Regions from separate parts of the Streptomyces sp. NPDC058741 genome, predicted to be linked through region 3. Evidence: riboswitches for the same ligand, from Rfam matches in the RefSeq annotation. Region 3 holds a riboswitch; each other region holds the start of a gene.
The links. A riboswitch is a leader RNA that binds a small molecule or an ion and turns the genes downstream of it on or off. The one in region 3 is predicted to bind thiamine pyrophosphate.

Region 1 (3,268 bases), on a different contig from region 3:
TCGCACCGCGGATGCCTGATCACCGCCGTCGGCCGGAACGACACGACGCCGATGGTCCGGTGCTCCCGGCGATCGGCGACGGCCCTGCTCGTCCGCGCCTGGAGATACGTACTCCCGGTCTCCCGCGGCCTGGCGTGGAGGTGCGTCCCGCGAGTCGTCGACTCCAGCGCTTCAGACTCAGTCGGCGATCGGCAGGTACACCCGGTTGCCCGCCTCGGCGAACTCCTTCGACTTCTGGAGCATCCCCTCGGCGATCTCCTCAGCCGATGCCCCATCAGCCGCCGCACCACCGAAGCGCTCCGTGATGCTTTGACTGATCTTCATGCTGCAGAACTTGGGACCGCACATCGAGCAGAAGTGAGCCGTCTTGGCCGGTTCCGCCGGCAGGGTCTCGTCGTGGAACTCCCGTGCCGTGTCAGGGTCGAGGGCCAGGTTGAACTGGTCCTCCCACCGGAACTCGAACCGGGCGTCGGACAGCGCGTCGTCCCACTCCTGGGCACCCGGGTGTCCCTTGGCGAGGTCGGCCGCGTGGGCGGCGATCTTGTAGGTGATGACGCCGGTCTTGACGTCGTCACGGTTGGGCAGGCCCAGGTGCTCCTTGGGCGTGACGTAGCACAGCATGGCGGTGCCCCACCAGGCGATCATCGCGGCACCGATGCCGGACGTGATGTGGTCGTACGCCGGCGCGATGTCCGTGGTCAGCGGGCCGAGCGTGTAGAACGGGGCTTCATCGCAGATCTCCCGCTGAAGGTCGATGTTCTCCTTGATCTTGTGCATCGGGACGTGGCCCGGGCCCTCGATCATGGTCTGCACGTGGAAACGCCTCGCGATCCGGTTGAGTTCCCCGAGGGTCCTCAACTCGGCGAACTGGGCCTCGTCGTTGGCGTCCGCGATCGACCCGGGCCGCAGGCCGTCGCCGAGGGAGTACGTCACGTCGTACGCGGCGAGGATCTCGCAGAGTTCCTCGAAGTTCTCGTACAGGAACGACTCCTTGTGGTGCGCGAGGCACCACGCGGCCATGATGGAGCCGCCGCGGGAGACGATGCCGGTCTTGCGGTGGGCGGTGAGCGGGACGTACGCCAGGCGTACTCCGGCATGGACCGTCATGTAGTCCACGCCCTGTTCGGCCTGTTCGATGACGGTGTCCTTGTAGATCTCCCAGGTCAGCTCCTCGGCCCGGCCATCGACCTTCTCCAGGGCCTGGTAGAGCGGCACCGTGCCGATGGGGACGGGGGAGTTGCGCAGCACCCACTCGCGCGTGGTGTGGATGTTGCGGCCGGTGGAGAGGTCCATGACCGTGTCGGCGCCCCAGCGGGTCGCCCAGGTCATCTTCTCGACCTCCTCCTCGATGGAGGAGGTCACGGCCGAGTTGCCGATGTTGGCGTTGACCTTCACCAGGAACCGCTTACCGATGATCATCGGCTCGATCTCCGGGTGGTTGACGTTGGCCGGGAGCACCGCCCGGCCCGCCGCGATCTCCTCGCGGACCACCTCCGGGTCGACGTTCTCCCGCAGCGCCACGTACTCCATCTCGGGCGTGATCTCGCCGTTGCAGGCGTACGCGAGCTGCGTGACCGCCTTCCCGTCCCTGCCGCGGCGAGGCTGTCGGGGCCGGCCGGGGAAGACCGCGTCGAGGTTGCGCAGGCCGCCCCGGGGCGAGGTGTGCTTGATGCCGTCGTCCTCGGGACGGACGGGGCGGCCCGCGTACTCCTCGGTGTCGCCGCGGGCGACGATCCAGTTCTCACGCAGCGGCGGCAGGCCCCTGCGCACGTCGGTCTCGACGAGCGGATCGGTGTACGGGCCGGAGGTGTCGTACAGCGTGACCGACCGCCCGTTGGTGAGGTGCACCTGGCGGACCGGCACCCGCAGGTCGGGGCGGGTGCCCTCGACGTATGCCTTGTGCCAGCCGATGGACTTCCCGGCCTCCTCGGACTGAGCGTCCTGAACGGAGGCAGGCGTGCGTACGTCCTTGTTGGTCATGAGACCTACTCCCTACGCCGGCATTACCCGGTAACAGGTTCGGCGGTCGACGCAGCCATTTCCGTCTGCCGACATTCCGTGTGAAACATCACTCGACTTCGGTGATGTTTCATGTGAAACATCGCTGGGACGGAGGTCAGCGCCCTCTCAGCCCGGTGCTCCGAGCTCCCGCGTGTACAAAAGGTGACTCCACGCTAGCGGCAATCTTGGCGCGGTGAACAGAGGGCCCCCCTCGTTCTTGCGATGATCGGGCGGTGACCACGACGAACCGACCTCCGTACCCACCGCCCGAACCGCCCCGCGGCTCCGGCGCCGGACACGGCAACGGCCCGGGAGGCGGCCCTGATGACGCCGCCGGGGGCGGGCACACGCCTGCCCACGGGCAGCGGTACGTGCCGGGTGCGCGTTTCGGCGCCGGCCCCGAGCGTGGCGCCGGCGCTCCCGGCGGACACGCGTCCGGCCCCACCGGTGACTACGGCCCCGGCAGCCGCCGGGGTGCCGGGCCCGGAGGCGGTCACGAGACCGACCGGGACGGTGGGCGGGGCTTCGGCCCCGGAGACGGGTACGGTGCAGGCCCTGCGGGCAGACAGGGGCCTGGAAACGGGTACGGCACCGGTCCCGCGACCGGACAGGGTCCCGGAGGCGGGCATGACGCTGGTTCCGGGGCCGGGCAGGGCGGAGACCACGGGCACGGGCACGGGCACGGCGGTGAAGGGCACGGTCGCGGCGGTGACGGGCACGGCGGCGGTGAAGGGCACGGCGGCGGGGACGGAAACGATCCCGGCCGCGGCACAGGCGGAGGCCACGGCCACTCGCACAGTCACAGCCACGGTCCGGCCGCGCCGGTCTCCACGCACCTGCGCAAGGTCATCGCGGCGATCCTGATCCCCTTCGCCGCGGCGGTCCTGGTCGGTCTCGCCGTGCTGTGGCCGGGTGGCGCCCCGCCGCACGAGCGCACGGGCGTCGGATTCGACCGGCAGACCCAGCAGGCCACGGTCACCAAGGTCGTCGAGGTGAGCTGTCAGGAGGCCGGCGCCCAGGGCGTGCCGCCGACCGGCGACACCTCCACCGCCGAGGGCTCCTCCGCGGTGCAGCGGGAGAAGGGCGACTGCAAGCGGGCCACGATCCGGGTCGACAGCGGCAAGGACAAGGGCCGGACGTTCACGGAGATCGTCCAGCCCGACCAGTCCCGCCAGCTGCACGAGGGCCAGGAGGTCGTGGTCGCCTACGAGCCCTCCGCGCCGAGGGAGCTGCAGTACTCGGTCACCGACGTCAACCGCCGTGTGCC
Region 2 (3,268 bases), on a different contig from region 3:
CCCGGGGCCGGCCCACCGCCAGCAGCGCGACCAGCCGTTCGCCGCGCAGCCAGCACACCGTCCAGGCCGGGCCCGACGGGTCGCCCCGCCACAGCGTCCGGTCCGCGCCCGCATGGTGCCCGGCGTACTGCACGAACCGCCCGAACTGCTCGGACCAGAAGTACGGCACCGGGTCGTAGACCGCCGGCATCTCCCCCGTGGCCCGGCCGGCGATGTTCGCGGCGACCGTGCGCGGCCCCTGCAGGGCGTTGTCCCAGTGGTGCACCAGCAGGCGCTCGCCGTAGCGGCCCGAGGGAAAGGAGGCGCAGTCGCCGACCGCGTACACGTCGGGCACGGAGGTGCGCAGGTGCTCGTCGGCCAGGATCTCCCCGTGCGCGCCCAGTTCGATCCCGGACCCGGCCAGCCAGGCCGTCGCGGGGCGGGCACCGATGCCGACGACGACCGCGTCCGCGGGCAGCCGCGAGCCGTCGTCGAGGTACACCGCGCCGGGCCCCACGCGCTCCACGCGCGCGTGCGTCCGCAGCACCGCGCCCGCGTCGGCGTACCAGCCGGCCATCGGCGCGGCGACCTCGGGCGGCAGCGCCCCGGCCAGCGGCCGGTCGGCGGCCTCCACGACGGTCACCGCGCAGCCCGCCTCCCGGGCGGCGGTGGCGAACTCCGCGCCGATCCAGCCCGCCCCGACGACCACGATCGCACCCTGCCCCGCCAGCACAGGCCGCAGCCGCTCGGCGTCGTCGAGGGTGCGCAGCAGATGCACGCCCGGCTCGTGCTCCGCGCCGGGCAGCCGGAGCGGATCGGCCCCGGTCGCGGCGACCAGGACGTCGTAGGGGACGGGCCCGTCCCGGGTGTCCAGCTCGTGGTCGCCGGGGCGCAGCCGCAGCACCTCGCAGCCGAGCCGCAGTTCGATGCCGAGGGCCGCGAAGTCCACGTCGAAGGCGGAACCCTCGGACTTGCCGAGCAGGACGGCCTTGGACAACGGGGGCCGGTCGTAGGGCTGGTGGGGCTCGGCGCCGATCAGGACCACGTCGCCGGCGAAGCCCCGCTCGCGCAGGGCGACCGCGGTCTGCACCCCGGCCATGCCCGCGCCCGCCACGACCACGCGCCGCGGCGCGGACGACCCTGGTTCCCGCGTCTGCTCGCTCACCTGATCACCATAGACAACTGACACCCCGTCAGTCAGTGCTCGTGCGCCGTGACCTGGTCCACAACGCTGGTCCCGCTGCCCTGCTGGGACTCCCACTCCCAGCTCTCCTCCAGCCGCACCCGCCCGTCGGGCAGCTCCACGACCGTCGACACGCAGTGCCCCGAGGAGGTGGACCCGTCCCGCTTGAGCTGGACGTACCGGAAATCCAGCCTGTCACCTTCCCGCATACCCACGAGATGCCCGTGTACGACGTCCGCCCGCGTAGTCGGCCCAGATCCGCCCGTCCCGCTCGTGGTGGGTGAACCGGGTGCGGGTCCCCACCTGGCCCGGGGCCCGGTCGGCGACCGGGGCGAGGACGAGACCGTCGAGCGATCGGGCCATGGGCGAGGCTCCCTTACTGCGGTGTGCCGGCTCGGGCTAGGGTGGCCGACGTAGAGCACTCGCGGGAGCCCGGACGCACCGGGCTGAGAGGGAGGCTGGCGGCCTCCGACCGTACGAACCTGATCCGGGTCATGCCGGCGAAGGGAGGGGCTGGACGCCCATGTCGCGTACGCCGACCTCAGACGTCCTCGTCATCGGGGGCGGGATCATCGGCCTGGTCACGGCCTGGCGGGCCGCGCAGCGCGGGCTCTCCACGGCCGTGCTGGACCCCGAGCCGGGCGGCGGCGCCGCCCGGGTGGCGGCCGGGATGCTGGCCGCCGTCACGGAACTGCACTACGGCGAGCAGACCCTGCTCGGCCTGAACCTCGCCTCCGCCCGGCGCTACCCGGACTTCGCCGCGGAGCTGACCGAGCTGACCGGCCACGACCTCGGCTACCGCCGCTGCGGCACCCTCGCCGTGGCCCTGGACGCCGACGACCGGACCCACCTGCGCGAACTGCACGCCCTGCAGCAGCAGTCGGGCCTGGAGTCGCAGTGGCTGCCGGGGCGGGAGTGCCGCCGGCTCGAGCCGATGCTCGCACCCGGGGTGCGCGGCGGGCTGCGGGTCGACGGCGACCACCAGATCGACCCGCGGCGGCTGGCCGCGGCGCTGGTCGAGGCGTGCGAGCGGGCGGGCGTGGCCGTCCACCGGGAGTGGGCCGAGCGGCTCACCGTCGCACGGGACCGGGCCACGGGTGCCGTCACGGCCGGCGGGACCACGCTGGGAGCCGGGCGCGTCGTACTGGCCGCGGGCAGCCTGAGCGGGCGGCTCGCGGGCGTCCCCGAGGACGTGCTGCCGCCGGTGCGGCCGGTGAAGGGACAGGTCGTGCGGCTGACCATGCCGGGGCGGCACGGGCCGTTCCTGAGCCGGACCGTCCGCGCGGTGGTGCGGGGCAGCCACGTCTACCTGGTGCCGCGCGAGAGCGGCGAGCTGGTGATCGGGGCGACCACCGAGGAGCAGGGCTGGGACACCACCGTGACCGCGGGCGGCGTGTACGAGCTGCTGCGCGACGCGCACGAGCTGGTCCCGGGCATCACCGAGCTGCCGCTCACCGAGACCCGGGCCGGGCTGCGGCCGGGCTCCCCGGACAACGCCCCGCTGCTCGGCCCGACCGGTCTGGACGGGCTGCTGCTGGCCACCGGGCACTACCGCAACGGCGTCCTGCTCACACCGGTCACCGGCGACGCCCTGGCGCACGCCCTGGTCACGGGCGAACTGCCCGAGGAGGCCCGGCCCTTCACCCCGCGGCGCTTCCACGCCGCGACCGCACTCACGGAGCAGCCCGTATGAACATCTCCGTCAACGGGGAGCCCCGGGACGTCCGGCCCGGCACGGCTCTCGACACCGTCGTGAGGTCGCTGACCGCCTCGCCCTCCGGGGTGGCCGCCGCCCTCAACGAAAACGTCGTCCCGCGCGCACAGTGGCCTTGCACACCGCTGTCCGAGGGGGACCGCGTGGAAGTCCTCACCGCCGTCCAAGGAGGCTGACGATGGCCGACGATCCGTTCGTCCTCGGTGGTACGTCCTTCACGTCCCGCCTGATCATGGGCACGGGCGGGGCGCCCAGCCTCGACGTGCTGGAGCGGTCGCTGGTGGCCTCCGGCACGGAGCTGACGACGGTCGCGATGCGCCGCGTGGACGCCTCGGTGCACGGCTCGGTGCTGTCCGTCCTCGACAAGCTCCGCATCCGGGTGCTGCCCAACA
Region 3 (3,268 bases):
CGCCGAGGATCTGGACGACGCCGAAGGAGGTGAAGGTGAACAGGAAGACCATGAGCGCGGCGGCGGCCACGGCCGGGGCGAGGGCCGGCAGGGTCACCTGCCGCCACGCCCTCAGCGGTGACGCGCCGAGCATCCGCGCGGCCTCCTCCTGCCGCGGGTCGAGCTGCGCCCACAGCCCGCCCACGGTGCGTACGACCACCGCGTAGTTGAAGAAGACGTGCGCGAGCAGGATCGCCCAGACGGTGGTGTCCAGCCGTAGGCCCCACAGCTCGTCCAGCAGCCCGCCGCGTCCGACCAGCGCCAGGAACGCCGTGCCGACGACCACCGTCGGCAGCACGAACGGCACCGTCACCACCGCCCGCAGCACCTGCTTGCCGGGGAAGTCGAAGCGCGCGAAGACGTACGCGCCGGGGAGCGCGATCAGCAAGGTGAGCGCGGTGGAGACGAAGGCCTGCCAGGTGGTGAACCACAGGACGTGCCGGACGTCGGACTGCGCCAGCACCTCCCCCAGCCGCCCGAACTGCCAGGCCCCGTCCACCTTCAGCCCGCGCGCGACGATCGCGGCGACGGGGTAGGCGAAGAAGACCGCGAAGAACGCGACGGGCACGGCCAGCAGGCCGATCCGCGCCGCCGCGCCCCGCGCCCGGCCGGTCACTTCAGTACGAGTGACGTCCACGACTTGATCCACTCGTCCCGCTTCTCGGCGATCTTCGCCGGGTCCATGGTCCCGGGATCCTTCGCCTGCGGCCCGTACTTGACGAACTCCGGCGGCACCTGGGCGCCCGCGCGCACCGGGTAGACGAACATGTTGAGCGGCATGTCGTTCTGGAACTTCTCGCTGATCAGGAAGTCGAGGAGCGCCTTGCCGCCCTCGCTGTTCCTCGCGTTGCTCAGCAGCCCGGCGTACTCGACCTGCCGGAAGCAGGTGCCCTCGGCGACCCCGGTCGGGGCCGTGCTCGGCTTCGGATCGGCGAAGACGACCTCGGCGGGCGGTGAGGAGGCGTACGACACGACGAGCGGCCGGTCGCCCTTGGCCTTCTTGCCCGCGGCCGAACCGGAGAACTCCTCGCTGTAGGCCTGCTCCCAGCCGTCGACGACCTTCACACCGTTGGCCTTGAGCTTCTTCCAGTAACCCTGCCAGCCGTCGTCGCCGTACCGCGCGGCGGTCCCGAGCAGGAATCCGAGGCCGGGCGAGGACGAGGAGGCGTTCTCGGTGACCAGCAGGTTCTTGTAGGCGGGCTTGACCAGGTCGTCGAAGCTCTTCGGCGGCTCGAGACCCCGGTCGGCGAAGTACTTCTTGTCGTAGTTGACGCAGATGTCGCCGGTGTCGACGGGCGTGACGCGATGCCGTTCCCGATCGACCCGGTACTGGGCCTTGATCTGCTCCGAGCCCTTCGCCTCGTACGGCTGGAACAGGCCGTTGTCGAGGGCACGGGAGAGCAGGGTGTTGTCGACGCCGAAGAAGACGTCGCCCTGCGGGTTGTCCTTGGTGAGGATGGCCTTGTTCACGGCCTGCCCGGCGTCGCCGTCCTTGAGGACGTCGACCTTGTAGCCGGACTCCTTCTCGAAGGCGGCGATGACGTCCTCGGACGCGGCCCACGAGTCGTGGCTGACGAGGGTGACGGTCCTGGAGCCGCCGGACCCCTGACCGCCGCCGGACGAGCCGCACGCGGCGAGCGTGCCGGCCAGCCCGAGCCCCACGACCGCCGCCGTCAGCCGGTTCCTGTTGATGCTCACTGGATTCCTCCTGGGTGACCAGGAGAAGACGCGGCCCTGGCCGGGACGTTCCGAGGTCCCGGCCAGGGCGCAACAGCTCGAGTGGTGACCGATCTCCCTACCCAGAATGACCTGGGCCAGGTTCGGAGGGTCTGCGGCCGTGTGCCGCACTCTCAGCGCTGTGGCGCTCCCCTGTCGGAATATGCAGATGTTCTTACGCCGGTCAGACTACCGTTCGGTGGCCGCGAGCTGACCACACGCCCCGTCGATCTCCTGTCCACGGGTGTCCCGGATCGTCACCGGCACACCGTGGGCGGCGATGGCCTCGACGAACGCCTTCTCGTCCTCGGGCCGGGAGGCGGTCCACTTCGACCCGGGCGTCGGGTTCAGCGGGATGAGGTTGACGTGCACGGGCCTGCCCTTGAGCAGCCGCCCGAGCCGGTCTCCGCGCCAGGCCTGGTCGTTGATGTCGCGGATCAGCGCGTACTCGACGGACAGCCGCCGTCCGGACCTGTCGCTGTACTCGAAACCGGCGTCCAGCACCTCCCGGACCTTCCACCGCGTGTTCACCGGGACGAGGGTGTCGCGCAGCTCGTCGTCGGGGGCGTGCAGCGAGATCGCCAGCCGGCACTTGAAGCCCTCGTCGGCGAACCGGTGGATGGCCGGGACGAGCCCGACCGTCGACACGGTGATCCCGCGCTGTGAGAGACCCAGCCCGTCGGGCTCGGGGTCGGTCAGCCGCCGGATGGCACCGACGACCCGGTTGTAGTTCGCCAGCGGCTCGCCCATTCCCATGAACACGATGTTGCTGAGCCGCGCGGGACCGCCGGGGACCTCCCCGTCCCTGAGGGCTCTCATCCCGTCCACGATCTGGTGCACGATCTCGGCGGTGGACAGGTTCCGGTCCAGCCCCGCCTGCCCGGTCGCACAGAACGGGCAGTTCATCCCGCACCCGGCCTGCGAGCTGATGCACATGGTCACCCGGTCCGGGTAGCGCATCAGCACGGACTCGACGAGCGTCCCGTCGAACAGCCGCCACAGCGTCTTGCGGGTGGTGCCCTGGTCGGTCGACAGATGCCGCACGACGGTCATCAGCTCGGGCAGCAGCGCTTCCTGCAGCCGGCCGCGCGCCTGGGCGGGGATGTCCGTCCACTGCTCCGGATCATGCGCGTACCGCGCGAAGTAGTGCTGCGACAGCTGCTTGGCGCGAAACGGCTTCTCCCCGACCGCGGCGACGGCCTCCTTGCGCTCGGCAGGAGTGAGATCGGCAAGATGCCGCGGCGGCTTCTTGGCTCCGCGGGGGGCGACGAATGTGAGTTCTCCGGGCTTAGGCATGGCTGTATCAGTGTCGCAGATCGACTCGGGTGGCCTGCCCCTGCCGACCCGGGCGCCCGGCGTCGGTGGTCGCCGCTGGTCGTCGATCACCTCCCGTGTCGCATTCCTCTGCCGCGATCCGTCAGGACGGTGACAGCAACCTGAAGGCCTGAGGAGAAGGCGATGGAAACATGTTCGATCACGGCGGAGATCCCGATGGTTCCGCGGATGCCCGGCG

Region 1: linked by a shared signal. The riboswitch ahead of thiC (phosphomethylpyrimidine synthase ThiC) and the one ahead of ACFW6P_RS25640 (thiamine ABC transporter substrate binding subunit) in region 3 are both predicted to bind thiamine pyrophosphate.
Region 2: linked by a shared signal. The riboswitch ahead of thiO (glycine oxidase ThiO) and the one ahead of ACFW6P_RS25640 (thiamine ABC transporter substrate binding subunit) in region 3 are both predicted to bind thiamine pyrophosphate.

Annotation. Positions count from the first base shown of each region.
Region 1 is NZ_JBHYQH010000003.1:84,540-87,807, reverse strand. It holds gene thiC (phosphomethylpyrimidine synthase ThiC) at 178-1,980, opposite strand; TPP riboswitch at 1,973-2,162, opposite strand; gene ACFW6P_RS03225 (YibE/F family protein) at 2,901-3,268, shown strand, end outside.
Region 2 is NZ_JBHYQH010000008.1:94,736-98,003, forward strand. It holds gene ACFW6P_RS09245 (NAD(P)/FAD-dependent oxidoreductase) at 1-1,144, opposite strand, end outside; partial or broken gene ACFW6P_RS09250 (hypothetical protein) at 1,177-1,525, opposite strand; TPP riboswitch at 1,577-1,688, shown strand; gene thiO (glycine oxidase ThiO) at 1,686-2,855, shown strand; gene thiS (sulfur carrier protein ThiS) at 2,852-3,052, shown strand; gene ACFW6P_RS09265 (thiazole synthase) at 3,055-3,268, shown strand, end outside.
Region 3 is NZ_JBHYQH010000039.1:37,865-41,132, forward strand. It holds gene ACFW6P_RS25635 (ABC transporter permease) at 1-613, opposite strand, end outside; gene ACFW6P_RS25640 (thiamine ABC transporter substrate binding subunit) at 652-1,737, opposite strand; TPP riboswitch at 1,814-1,920, opposite strand; gene rlmN (23S rRNA (adenine(2503)-C(2))-methyltransferase RlmN) at 1,945-3,051, opposite strand; partial or broken gene ACFW6P_RS25650 (carboxymuconolactone decarboxylase family protein) at 3,259-3,268, shown strand, end outside.